Regions from separate parts of the Enterobacter cloacae complex sp. 394I7 genome, predicted to be linked through region 1. Evidence: predicted binding sites of a transcription regulator. Region 1 holds the regulator's gene; the other holds the start of a gene.
What was found. Region 1 encodes LexA, which represses DNA repair genes until DNA is damaged. Its sites were predicted from a motif close to TNCTGTATGTACATACAGNA; they were not measured.
Positions count from the first base shown of each region.

Region 2: the regulator LexA is predicted to act here: its motif matches at 2,758-2,777, upstream of rmuC (DNA recombination protein RmuC).

Region 1 covers NZ_JBXWCR010000009.1:64,124-71,040, forward strand. The annotation lists gene AC2FAP_RS21280 (conjugal transfer protein TraF) at 37-1,296, opposite strand; gene AC2FAP_RS21285 (cupin domain-containing protein) at 1,518-2,006, opposite strand; gene zur (zinc uptake transcriptional repressor Zur) at 2,122-2,634, shown strand; gene AC2FAP_RS21295 (CsbD family protein) at 2,683-2,892, opposite strand; gene dinF (MATE family efflux transporter DinF) at 3,012-4,349, opposite strand; gene lexA (transcriptional repressor LexA) at 4,413-5,021, opposite strand; gene AC2FAP_RS21310 (diacylglycerol kinase) at 5,130-5,498, opposite strand; gene plsB (glycerol-3-phosphate 1-O-acyltransferase PlsB) at 5,653-6,917, shown strand, end outside.
Region 2 covers NZ_JBXWCR010000013.1:60,444-67,360, forward strand. The annotation lists gene metE (5-methyltetrahydropteroyltriglutamate--homocysteine S-methyltransferase) at 1-814, shown strand, start outside; gene AC2FAP_RS23345 (dienelactone hydrolase family protein) at 860-1,666, opposite strand; gene udp (uridine phosphorylase) at 1,922-2,683, shown strand; gene rmuC (DNA recombination protein RmuC) at 2,821-4,278, shown strand; gene ubiE (bifunctional demethylmenaquinone methyltransferase/2-methoxy-6-polyprenyl-1,4-benzoquinol methylase UbiE) at 4,345-5,100, shown strand; gene ubiJ (ubiquinone biosynthesis protein UbiJ) at 5,114-5,719, shown strand; gene ubiB (ubiquinone biosynthesis regulatory protein kinase UbiB) at 5,716-6,917, shown strand, end outside.

The sequences.
Region 1 (6,917 bases):
AAAGAAAAGCCGGAGGCGCAGCGCCTCCGGTGCACTTTAGAAGGTCATGCTCAGCTGGGCGCCTGCGCCCCAGGTCTCGTCTTCACCGTACAGGCCCATCAGGTCGACATGGACCGTGTTAAACGGTGCAAAACCGACACCGCCAGTAAAGACATTGCTGTCGTTACCTTTCATGTCAGCACGGAAACCCGCACGCACCGCCAGCCAGTTCAGCGGCGTCACTTCGGCGCCTACGCCAACATACTGAGAAGTGTCTTCGCTTTTGAAGCCTTTGGTTTCCGTCAGATCGCCATCGGCGGTTAACGTCACCAGATCGTTATGCCAGGCGGCACCCGCGGTAACCAGAGGGCGGATCTGGTAGGTGTCTTTATAGCTCACCACCTCCCCCGTGCGCCCGTTGCGGATGCGAATGTCTTTGGTGTCGATATCGCGTGACATCAGGTTTTGCCCGCTCACGCCGACCGTCCAGTGCTCACCAAAATCGGCCGCGATACCGGCATCAACGTTAAAGCCGGTGTCGTCAGTACGGTAGCGACTGTCGTTCCACTTGTTGCTGTCATAATCGTAAATGGAGGTGGTGTAGTTATAGACCCAGGTCTTTTGCAGTTTTGGAGTCACGCCAACAGACACCGGAACACCGCCAAGCTCGAACTGACGCGCCACCGCGATACCATAGTCGGAGACAATTGCCGCCCGGCCAGACGCCGTTGAGTTGAGGTTTTTCGTGATTTGATCGGTGCCGTTCAGTGCAGCGTCCAGTGCAACGCCGGCAGCCACCGCATCGCTGCGTTGAATACCGCGCAGGTAATCAATATCTTGCTGATCAATAGAAGAACTGACGCGTCCGTGGGCATAGCCTTTAGCCATAAAGGCCACGGAAAGGACATCGTTAGGAATACTGACGGCTATCCCCGCACCCGCCGTGGCGCGTGCCGTTTTGCCCTTGAGATAATCCAGCTCATCGGCGAGATCTTTCGCCGCGCCCTGGAACTGGTTGATGGAACCTAACGGGTTGGTAATGATCTCAATCGGTGTAAGGTTATCAACCACGTCTTTGTAATGGTTGATTTTATCGTTGATGGTATCAATCTCATCCTGAAGATTGTCTTCATCGGTCACCTGCACGCCAGCGGACGGTAAAATGACCGTCACATCGTCGTCCGGTTTCGCCTTCGCCAGTAGCGCAGGGTTGATTAACGCCCCGCTGCCATAGTTTCCGGCCGCGACACCCGTGCCCCCCATGGCGTCGCTACGTGATTCTGTCCAGGTATTGGCTGCTCCCGCCTGATTTGCCATAAACAAGGAGACAGCGATGCTAACCACCGAAAATTTAAAATGTTTTTTCACAGTATGCTCGTCTTATAGTCTGTTATTAAATAACCCCTGTCTGTTATCTCCCAAACAGGAACGAACTATTGCTGTGAATAAGTGCAAAAAGACCCGCTATTTCCTTAAGTTAAATTCCCGCCAGGCCTGTTGTTATTTGTGACGGCCCTCAATATTTATAGAAGAGGAAATTATTTTTTCCCAGGTTTTCCATCGTGCGGTCCGAAAAACTGAGGAGGGTGGTCTACCCAGCGATCTTCGCGCGTGGCGGCGTACTCCGGATTAAGCGGGTAATAGATACGGTTATGCTTCTTGTTGGCCTCACCGACCACCAGAAGCCGTACCTCTTCGCCGGTGTTGTTGATGAAGGTATGACAGACCCCGGTTCCGGCGGGAAAGCCCACGCTGTCGCCAGGTTCAAGTTTCCATAAATATCCGTTAATCCAGGCTTCAGGGTAGCCTTCAAGCACGTAGATAAACTCTTCTTCGTCGCTTTCAGCATGTGGATAAGAGGTCCGTCGGCCTGGCGGTAAACGCTCATGGTGTATACCAATGCGTCCAAGACCGAGCTTACGCGCCAGCGGTGCGCCAATGGAAAAACGTTCACTACTGTCGGGATAGGTTGAGTCATCTGCGCCTTCTATGTCGCGCCAGTGTCGAATACAGTCAGGTCTTTTCATCGTTTATTCCCCGGATTGCGTTGCGTCAGGTATAGCACAGCCTGGCGGATCTCGGTGTTTTTAGCAGAACATGATAAAGTGGGGGTTTTCCAGCCTATAACATCCGGGGTGCTAAATGGATAAGTCCACAAAAGAGCTGTTAGCGCAGGCAGAAAAGCTGTGCGTGCAACGCAATGTGCGCCTGACTCCGCAGCGCCTTGAAGTATTACGTTTGATGAGCCTGCAGCAGGGCGCGATCAGCGCGTACGATCTGCTTGATCTGCTGCGCGAAAGCGAGCCACAGGCTAAACCGCCAACGGTGTACCGCGCGCTGGATTTCCTGCTGGAACAGGGCTTTGTGCATAAAGTTGAATCGACAAACAGCTATGTGCTGTGCCATCTGTTCGATCAGCCAACCCATACGTCGGCCATGTTTATCTGCGATCGCTGCGGCAGCGTGAAGGAAGAAGGTGCGGAAGGCGTTGAAGATATTATGCATACGCTGGCAGCCAAAATGGGCTTTGCGTTGCGTCATAACGTGATTGAAGCGCACGGCCTGTGTTCAGCCTGCGTAGAGGTAGAAGCCTGTCGTCACCAGGATGAGTGCCAGCACGACCATTCGGTACTGGTGAAGAAAAAGCCGCGTTAACGGCAAAAGAAAAGGCGGCCCGAAGCCGCCCTCAGGGGGAGTAAAGGATTACCAGCGATAATCGTTACGGGTTTCCCAGTCTTTCACTTCGTTTTCAGCACGATCTTTCTCGTAGCCGTAACGTTCCTGAATTTTACCCACCAGCTGATCGCGTTTACCTTCGATGATGGTCATATCATCATCCGTCAGCTTACCCCACTGTTCTTTCGCTTTACCTTTGAACTGCTTCCAGTTGCCGCCGATTTCGTCTTTATTCATAATCGTGTCCTCGTGTTAAGCGTCTGTAGGTTTCGTCCGCTTCGTTCTTTTCTGCTGGACGTGATTATTATTGTAGTTAAGGATCCGGCAGTTGTTTTTATATTCGGAATCTTTAACCGTCACGATATATCGTGGCGGGAAGGCAGCCAGGTGTTATTTCGCCAGTGACGATGCCAGATAAAGGCCAGCGATAGACCACGTAACGCGAGGAAAACCGCCAGAGCCAGCCACAAACCGTGGTTGCCCAGATACGGCAGCGTCAGCAACGTCAGACCAAATCCCGCCGCAGCGACCGCCATGCTATTGCGCATCTCCGCACCTCGCGTCGCGCCAATAAACATGCCGTCCAGCAGATAACACCACACGCCCACCACCGGTAAGATTGCCTGCCAGAAGAGATAGTGACTCGCCAGTTCGCGCAGCGATGGGAGGGAGGTGAGTAAGGCAACGATCTGTTCACCCAGACAGGCGTAAATGAGTGCAAACACCAGCGCCACCAGGCCTGACTGACGACAGGCGGCCCGCCACACCTCGCGGAGCTGGCCGCTTTCGCGTGCGCCATACGCTTGCCCGGAATGGGCTTCAACGGCATAGGCAAAGCCATCCAGCGCATACGCGGTAAAGGTCAGCAGCGTCATCAGGACCGCATTAACCGCGACGATCTCCGGCCCAAGTCGCGCCCCGAAGACCGTCAGCGCGCCAAAGCAGAGCTGAAGCAGTAACGAGCGCAGCATAATGTCGCGGTTAAGCGCCAGCAGCGTGCGGATATTACCGCGCCACGCGGTTTTGAGCACCGTAAGCGAGATACCGCGCAGGGCCAGCACGCGCCAGACCATCCACAGGCCGATGAAAAAGGTACCGTATTCTGCAATTGCCGTCGCCAGCGCGGCGCCCTGCACGTTCATATGCAGACCCATCACCAGCCAGACATCAAGCACGATGTTGAGAAGATTACCTGCCACCAGCAGAATGACTGGCGCACGGGCATACTGCACGCCGAGTAACCAGCCAAGCAGGACCAGGTTCGCCAGTGATGCGGGCGCGCTGAGCCAGCGAATTTCAAGGAAGCGTCGCGCCTGCTCAAGTACCGCCTCGCTCCCGCCAACGACATGCAGCGCCAGATCAAACAGTGGCGTGCGCAACACCACGATCAGCGCACCCGCGCCCAGGGCAAGGATCAAGGGTTGTACCAGCGCACGCGCCAGACGCAACGGATCTTTTGCGCCATACGCCTGAGCCGTAAGCCCGGTGGTACTCATGCGCAAAAAGAGCAGCAGCATAAAAAGGAAGCTGGTTGCCGTCGCGCCGATCGCGACGCCGCCCAGATAAACGGGGGAATCCAGATGACCAATAACAGCCGTGTCTACCAGTCCCAGCAGAGGGACGGTGATATTGGAAAAAATCATTGGCAGTGCAAGACGCCACAATGCCTTATCTGATGTCGTCAGCAGTGACATGAAAAATACCGGCAGTGGAGATTGAATCAGGCTACGGCAGGTCCGTAGCCTGTTATGACATGATTACAGCCATTCACCGTTGCGGATAACCCCAACAGCCAGCCCTTCAATAGAGAAGTTATGTTCGCGGAGATCCACCACAATCGGGGAGAACTCGTTGTTTTCAGGCAGTAACTGGACGGTGTTACCCTGCTTTTTCAGACGCTTAACGGTAACTTCATCGTCAATACGCGCGACCACAACTTGCCCGTTGCGCACGTCCTGGGTTTTATGAACTGCGAGCAGATCGCCGTCCAGAATACCGATATCTTTCATCGACATGCCGCTGACGCGCAGCAGGAAATCTGCGCTCGGTTTAAACATGCCCGGGTCAACCTGGTAGTGACCTTCAATATGCTGTTGTGCCAGCAAAGGTTCACCTGCCGCGACACGGCCCACCAGCGGAATGCCTGTCTCTTCTTCCACCAGCAGACGGATGCCACGCGAAGCGCCCGATACAATCTCAATGACGCCTTTACGCGCCAGCGCTTTCAGGTGTTCTTCGGCAGCATTCGGAGAACGGAAACCCAGACGCTGAGCGATCTCCGCACGCGTGGGTGGCATACCCGTCTGGCCGATATGATCCCGGATGAGATCAAACACCTCTTGCTGCCTGGTCGTTAACGCTTTCATTCCGCCCCCTGGGTGTATATACAGTTATGCTGTGAGTATATACAGTCAAAGGCGATTTTGGAACCAAAAACTGCACAAAAAACCAGGGACTTAATTATTTCTCGAGGCTTATCGGAAATGTGACCAAAGCAGCGTGACCCAGGTGATGACCGCAGTGATAATCGCCAGCAATACGGCAGCAGACCCCATGTCTTTCGCCCGGCCGGAGAGCTCATGGAAATCAGAACCGATACGGTCCACCACGGCCTCAATAGCGCTATTGAGAATTTCCACTATCATCACCAACAGCACGGAGCCGATCAACAAAACGCGGGTAATCGCATCAACATCAAGGAAACAGGCGATAATCACCGCGATGATAGCGGCGACGCCCTCCTGGCGAAATGCGGCTTCATTGACCCACGCGGCACGGAAACCTTTCCATGAATAGCCGGCGGCTTTGATGATTCGGGTTAACCCAGTGGTATTATTGGCCATTAAAAGAACCTTTTAATTAAAATAGCGTCAGTAACAGTAGGCGCAGCGTGTTTCGCTGCTGCCTGAAGTATGACGGGTAACAACAGAAATTTTGCGCGCTTTCTGTTATCCTTGCGCCGCAATTGCATTATTAACCAGAGGCTTTACATCGTTTATGTCCGGCTGGCCACGAATTTACTACAAATTACTTAATTTACCATTAAGCGTCCTGGTAAAAAGCAAGTCTATCCCAGCGGAACCCGCGCTGGAATTGGGGCTCGATACGTCACGCCCAATTATGTACGTTTTGCCTTATAACTCGAAGGCAGACCTACTGACGCTTCGCGCCCAGTGTCTGGCGCATGATTTACCTGACCCGCTTGAACCCCTCGAAGTCGACGGCACTCTGCTGCCGCGCTATGTGTTCATTCACGGCGGGCCGCGCGTGTTTACCTATTACACGCCAAAGGAAGAGTCCATCAAGCTTTTCCACGACTATCTCGACCTGCACCGCAGCAATCCGGGTCTGGATGTGCAGATGGTGCCGGTATCGGTGATGTTTGGTCGCCGCCCGGGCAGAGAGAAAGGTGAAGAGAACCCACCGCTGCGCATGCTTAACGGCATTCAGAAATTCTTCGCGGTCTCCTGGCTGGGACGTGACAGCTTCGTGCGTTTCTCCCCGTCCGTTTCGCTGCGCCGTATGGCGGACGAACACGGCACCGACAAGATTATCGCGCAGAAACTGGCGCGCGTGGCGCGTATGCACTTCGCCCGTCAGCGTCTGGCTGCCGTCGGTCCACGTCTTCCTGCACGTCAGGACCTGTTCAACAAGCTGCTGGCCTCCAAAGCGATTGCCAGGGCCGTTGAAGACGAAGCGCGCAGCAAAAAGATTTCCCATGAGAAAGCACAGCAGAACGCTATTGCACTGATGGAGGAGATTGCCGCGAACTTCTCTTACGAGATGATTCGTCTTTCCGATCGTATTCTGGGCTTTACGTGGAACCGCCTCTATCAGGGCATCAACGTTCATAACGCCGAGCGCGTACGCCAGCTGGCCCATGATGGCCATGAGATTGTCTATGTCCCCTGCCACCGCAGCCACATGGACTATCTGCTCCTCTCCTATGTGCTCTATCACCAGGGTCTGGTACCGCCGCACATCGCTGCCGGCATTAACCTGAACTTCTGGCCAGCCGGCCCGATTTTCCGCCGCCTGGGGGCGTTCTTTATCCGTCGTACCTTTAAGGGCAACAAGCTCTACTCCACCGTATTCCGTGAATATCTTGGCGAGCTGTTCAGCCGCGGTTATTCCGTTGAATACTTCGTGGAAGGTGGTCGCTCCCGTACCGGTCGTCTGCTCGATCCTAAAACCGGCACGCTGTCGATGACCATTCAGGCGATGCTGCGCGGGGGAACCCGCCCGATCACCCTGGTACCCAT
Region 2 (6,917 bases), on a different contig from region 1:
TGAAGCCGAGCGTAACGATATGGTGGAATACTTCGGCGAACATCTGGACGGTTTCGTCTTTACGCAGAACGGTTGGGTGCAGAGCTATGGTTCCCGCTGTGTGAAGCCACCGGTGGTGATTGGTGACGTCAGCCGCCCGCAAGCGATCACCGTAGAGTGGGCAAAATTCGCCCAGTCCCTGACCGACAAACCGGTGAAAGGGATGCTGACCGGCCCGGTGACGATCCTCTGCTGGTCCTTCCCGCGTGAAGATGTGACCCGTGAAACCATCGCCAAACAGATTGCGCTGGCGCTGCGTGATGAAGTGGCCGATCTGGAAGCGGCGGGTATCGGCATCATCCAGATTGATGAACCGGCGCTACGCGAAGGTTTGCCGCTGCGTCGCAGTGACTGGGATGCTTATCTGAAGTGGGGTGTGGAGGCTTTCCGCCTCAACGCCGCGGTCGCGAAAGACGACACGCAGATCCACACCCACATGTGTTACTGCGAATTTAACGACATTATGGATTCGATTGCCGCGCTGGATGCCGACGTGATCACCATCGAAACGTCGCGTTCAGACATGGAACTGCTGGAGTCCTTCGAAGAGTTCGAGTATCCAAACGAAATTGGGCCGGGTGTCTACGACATCCACTCCCCGAACGTACCGAGCGTGGAGTGGATTGAGAGCCTGCTGAAAAAAGCCGCCCAGCGGATCCCGGCTGAGCGCCTGTGGGTCAACCCGGACTGCGGACTGAAAACCCGCGGCTGGCCGGAGACCCGCGCGGCACTCGCGAACATGGTCAGGGCGGCGCAGAATTTGCGTCAGGCCTGATAAATCCGAAGCCCGGCAAGGCGTAGCCGCGACCGGGCTTTTGTTTTACGCTTTTTTCCCGCCGTACTGGCTGAACCATGCCAGCATCCGCTGCCAGCCATCTTTAGCCGATTCCGCGTGATAGCTCGGACGATAGTCGGCATTAAAGGCGTGGCCGGCATCCGGGTAAACGATGATTTCAGCTTTTGCATTGGCTGCACGGAGCGCATGGCGCATGGTCTCTACCGTATCAAGCGGGATCCCGGTGTCCTGGCCGCCATACAGCCCTAAGACTGGGGCATTTAACTCGGTGGCGATATCAACGGGATGCTTCGGCGAGTTCAGCGTTTTCTCCCCCACCAGTTTGCCGTACCAGGCAACGGCGGCTTTAAGCTGCGGATTATGTGCGGCATACAACCAGCTGATACGTCCTCCCCAGCAGAAACCCGTCACCATCAGACGATGTGCGTCGCCGCCATTGCGCGCAGCCCAACTGGCCACGTGGTCCAGATCGGCCAGTACCTGTGCATCCGGCACTTTGCTGACCAGGTTGCTGAACAGCGTCGGTATATCACTGTAGTCGTTCGGATCGCCCTGACGGAAATAGAGCTCTGGCGCAACGGCCAGATAACCTTCCAGCGCCAGACGGCGGCAAAGGTCGCGAATATGTTCGTGAACGCCGAAAATTTCCTGAACCACAATCACGATGGGCAGCGGGCCGTCGGCCGATTTTGGCCGCGCGTGGTAAGCAGGCATATTCTCCCCCTGCGAGGGGATGGAGGTCTCACCTGCCGTAATGGCCTCTTCAGGTGTTGAGACGATGGTTGATGCATGAGGGGCCGCTGCAGGTGCAAAACCGGTTTTTTCAGTCATGGCATTCTCCGTACCAATGAGTTAGCGCAAAGGTAAATATAGTCACCAGGTTAACAATTCACAGTGCCTGAAACGGTCTATCTTTTGTGCAGCACCTGACGATATAACTTGTTAATGTGATGTGAATCACTATTTCATGGAAATTTACTGCAATCATTTTCATTCATGGTGAGATGTGTCACGTAATTCTGCTTACTGCTTCTGTAAAGTACCTTTTTACTTCTTCTGACTAACCGACCCACAGAGGAGTCACCTATGTCTAAGTCTGATGTTTTTCATCTCGGCCTCACTAAAAACGATTTACAAGGGGCTACGCTGGCTATCGTCCCGGGCGATCCTGAGCGTGTGGAAAAGATCGCCGCGCTGATGGATAAGCCGGTTAAGCTTGCTGCCCATCGTGAATTCACCACCTGGCGCGCTGAGCTGGATGGCAAAGCGGTGATCGTCTGTTCTACCGGTATCGGTGGCCCGTCCACCTCAATTGCTGTTGAAGAGCTGGCGCAGCTGGGCATTCGTACTTTCCTGCGTATCGGGACTACCGGTGCCATTCAGCCGCATATCAACGTTGGCGACGTGCTGGTGACAACCGCTTCCGTGCGTCTGGACGGCGCGAGTCTGCACTTTGCCCCTATGGAATTCCCGGCGGTGGCGGATTTCGAATGCACCACCGCACTGGTTGAAGCCGCGAAATCCGTTGGCGCAACCACCCACGTAGGCGTGACCGCCTCTTCTGATACCTTCTACCCAGGCCAGGAGCGTTATGACACCTTCTCCGGCCGCGTGGTAAGCCGTTTCAAAGGTTCTATGGAAGAGTGGCAGTCTATGGGCGTAATGAACTACGAAATGGAATCTGCAACCTTGCTGACCATGTGCGCAAGCCAGGGTCTGCGTGCCGGTATGGTGGCGGGCGTTATCGTCAACCGTACCCAGCAGGAGATCCCGAACGCGGAAACCATGAAGCAGACCGAAAGTCATGCTGTGAAAATCGTGGTTGAAGCAGCGCGTCGCCTGATCTAATCCCTTCTTATACGAAAAAAGGCCGACCCGTTCGGCCTTTTTTTTGCGTAGCGCCTCGCAGGAAAACCCTTTCAAACTGGACGTTTATACAGCACAATTCTATTTTGTGCAGGTAATACGTTGATGCAGGGGGCATTGTGGATATCTCAATCCTGATTTATGCAGTGATTGCGCTGGTGGGCGTGGGGGCAGGCTGGCTGATTTCCAGCTACCAGCACGCGCAACAAAAGGCCGATCAGCTGGCCGAGCGCGAAGAGATAGTCGCCGATTTAAGCGCAGCAAAACAGCAGGTTGCGCTGAGCGAACACTGGCGTGACGAATGCGAACTGCTCAACAACGAGCTGCGCAATCTTCGCGATATCAACACCTCACTGGAGGCCGATCTCCGCGAAGTGACTACCCGCCTCGAATCCACCCAGCTGCATGCGGAAGATAAAATCCGCCAGATGATGAACAGCGAGCAACGCCTCAGCGAGCAGTTCGAGAACCTCGCGAACCGCATTTTTGAACACAGCAACCGCCGCGTAGACGAACAAAACCGCCAAAGCCTGAATAGCCTGCTAACGCCCCTGCGTGAACAGCTGGACGGCTTTCGTCGTCAGGTACAGGACAGCTTTGGCCAGGAGGCTCGCGAGCGGCACACGCTGGCGCATGAAATTCGTAATCTTCAGCAGCTGAATGCGCAAATGGCGCAGGAAGCGGTCAACCTGACCCGTGCGCTGAAGGGCGATAACAAAACCCAGGGCAACTGGGGGGAAGTGGTGCTGACCCGCGTGCTGGAGGCCTCTGGCCTGCGGGAAGGGTATGAATACGAAACGCAGGTAAGTATCGAGAACGATGCTCGCTCGCGTATGCAGCCTGATGTGATTGTACGACTCCCGCAGGGCAAAGATGTGGTGATAGACGCCAAAATGACGCTGGTGGCTTATGAGCGCTATTTCAATGCGGAAGATGACTACACCCGCGAGTCGGCGCTGCAGGAGCACATCGCCTCCGTGCGTAACCACATTCGTCTGCTGGGCAGAAAAGACTACCAGCAGTTACCCGGCCTGCGCTCACTGGATTACGTCCTGATGTTTATTCCGGTTGAACCCGCGTTCTTGCTGGCGCTCGACAGACAGCCTGAACTGATTACCGAAGCCCTAAAAAATAACATTATGCTGGTGAGCCCCACCACGCTGCTGGTGGCATTGCGCACCATTGCCAACCTGTGGCGCTATGAACATCAGAGCCGCAATGCGCAGCAGATTGCCGATCGCGCCAGCAAGCTTTACGACAAAATGCGCCTTTTTGTGGATGATATGTCCTCGGTTGGGCAAAGCCTTGACCGCGCCCAGGATAACTATCGCCAGGCGATGAAAAAACTCTCTTCCGGGCGTGGCAACTTACTGGCGCAGGCCGAAGCATTTCGTTCCCTGGGTGTGGAGGTGAAGCGCGAGATTAATCCGGAATTAGTTGAGCAGGCCACCGCCCAGGATGAAGAGTTTCGCCTGCGCGAAGGCGCTGGCGAACAAAAGACAAACAGTGAAGACAATACGTTAGCGACAGATTTAACGTCAGACGAGCGTCCGGCACGTTTCTTTCGCGAAGGTTGAAACGTAGGGCAAACGCGCCCAATCTGTTACACTTCACGAACATTTTACTGATAAGCAGGCTCTGAGATGGTTGACGATTCACAAGACACGACGCACTTTGGCTTTCAGACTGTCGCCAAAGCGCAGAAAGCTGATATGGTGGCCCACGTATTTCATTCCGTGGCGGCGAAGTACGATGTGATGAATGACTTGATGTCGTTCGGCATTCATCGCTTGTGGAAGCGCTTCACCATCGACTGTAGCGGTGTGCGTCGTGGACAAACGGTACTGGATTTAGCCGGCGGTACAGGCGATTTGACAGCAAAATTCTCCCGTCTGGTGGGCGAAACCGGTCGCGTTGTTCTGGCAGATATTAACGACTCAATGCTCAAAATGGGACGTGAGAAGCTGCGTAACATCGGCGTGGTAGGTAATGTCGAGTATGTGCAGGCGAACGCCGAAGCGCTGCCTTTCCCGGATAATACCTTTGACTGCATCACTATCTCCTTCGGCCTGCGTAACGTCACCGATAAAGAAAAAGCGCTGCGCTCCATGTACCGCGTGTTAAAGCCGGGTGGACGCCTGCTGGTGCTCGAATTCTCCAAACCGATTCTTGAGCCGTTAAGCAAAGCTTACGACGCATACTCATTCCATGTACTGCCGCGCATTGGTGAGCTGGTGGCAAACGACGCGGAAAGCTACCGGTACCTGGCGGAATCTATCCGTATGCACCCGGATCAGGACACCTTAAAGGCCATGATGCAGGATGCGGAATTCGAGAACGTTGAGTATTTCAACATGACGGCAGGTGTCGTCGCGCTGCATCGCGGTTATAAGTTCTGAGTGGAGGTTTCCCGTGCCCTTTAAACCCTTAGTCACCGCAGGCATCGAGAATGTCCTGAATGCCTTTCTTTACCGCGCACCGGCGCTAAAAGCCGCACGTCAGCGGCTTAACGGCAAGGTGCTGCGTGTTGTTCTGAAAGAGTTCTCGACGCCGCTTGTGCTGGTTTTCAGTGAACGCCAGCTTGACGTTCTGGGTGAGTGGGAAGGTGAAGCCGACTGCTCCGTGATTACGCACATGAGCGTGCTGCCAAAATTACGTGACCGTCAGCAGCTTACGGCGCTTATCCGCAGCGGTGAGCTGGAAGTGGAAGGCGACATTCAGGTCGTACAGAATTTCGTTGCGCTCAGCGATCTGGCCGAGTTTGACCCGGCGGAGCTGCTTGCGCCTTTCATTGGCGACATTGCTGCCGAAGGGATCGGTAAAGCCATTCATGGCGGTACGGCTTTCCTTCGCAAGAGTCTGCAACGGCAGCAACGCTATGCGGCGGAAGTGCTGACTGAAGAGTGGCGTATGGCCCCTGGCGCGCTTGAAGTTGCATGGTTTGCGGAAGAGACCGCAGCGGTTGAACGCGCGGTGGATGCCTTAACCAAACGGCTGGAAAAACTGGAGGGCAAATGACGCCTGGTGAAATTCGGCGCCTCTATTTTATCGTCCACACCTTTTTGAGTTACGGGCTCGACGAGCTTATCCCCAAAATGCGTATCACGCTGCTGCTTCGCATCTGGCGGCGGATGTTGTTCTGGATGCCTAATCGTCATAAAGATCAGCCGCTGGGTGAACGTCTTCGCCTGGCGCTCCAGGAGCTGGGCCCGGTATGGATTAAGTTCGGGCAAATGCTCTCGACTCGCCGCGATCTTTTCCCGCCGCAGATTGCCGATGAACTGGCACTGCTGCAGGACCGCGTTGCACCGTTTGACGGTGTGAGAGCGAAAAAACAGATCGAAGAGGCGATGGGCAATATTCCTGTCGAGACTTGGTTTGACGATTTCGAAATAGAACCTCTTGCTTCAGCCTCTATCGCCCAGGTGCATACAGCACGTCTGAAAGAGAACGGCAAAGAGGTGGTTATCAAAGTGATCCGCCCGGACATCCTGCCGGTAATCCGAGCGGACATGAAGCTTATCTATCGGCTTGCACGCTGGGTTCCGCGCCTGCTCCCCGACGGACGCCGTCTGCGCCCAATGGAAGTTGTGCGGGAGTATGAAAAAACGCTGATTGATGAATTAAACCTGCTGCGTGAATCGGCAAATGCCATCCAGCTGCGCCGGAACTTTGAAAACAGCCCGATGCTCTATGTGCCGGAAGTGTATTCGGACTACTGCAGCCAGAACATGATGGTAATGGAGCGGATTTACGGTATTCCGGTCTCGGATGTGGCAGCCCTGGAAAAGCAGGGAACCAACATGAAGCTGCTGGCCGAGCGTGGTGTACAGGTCTTCTTTACCCAGGTATTCCGCGACAGCTTTTTCCACGCGGACATGCACCCGGGGAATATCTTCGTCAGTTATGAGCACCCGGAAGACCCGAAATATATCGGTATTGACTGCGGTATTGTGGGCTCGCTGAACAAAGAAGATAAGCGCTATCTCGCTGAGAACTTTATTGCCTTCTTTAACCGTGATTACCGCAAGGTGGCCGAGCTGCACGTTGATTCTGGCTGGGTTCCGCCGGACACCAACGTCGAAGAATTTGAGTTTGCTATCCGTACCGTCTGCGAGCCGATTTTTGAAAAGCCGCTGGCAGAAATTTCCTTCGGACACGTATTGCTGAACCTGTTTAACACGGCACGCCGCTTCAACATGGAAGTGCAGCCACA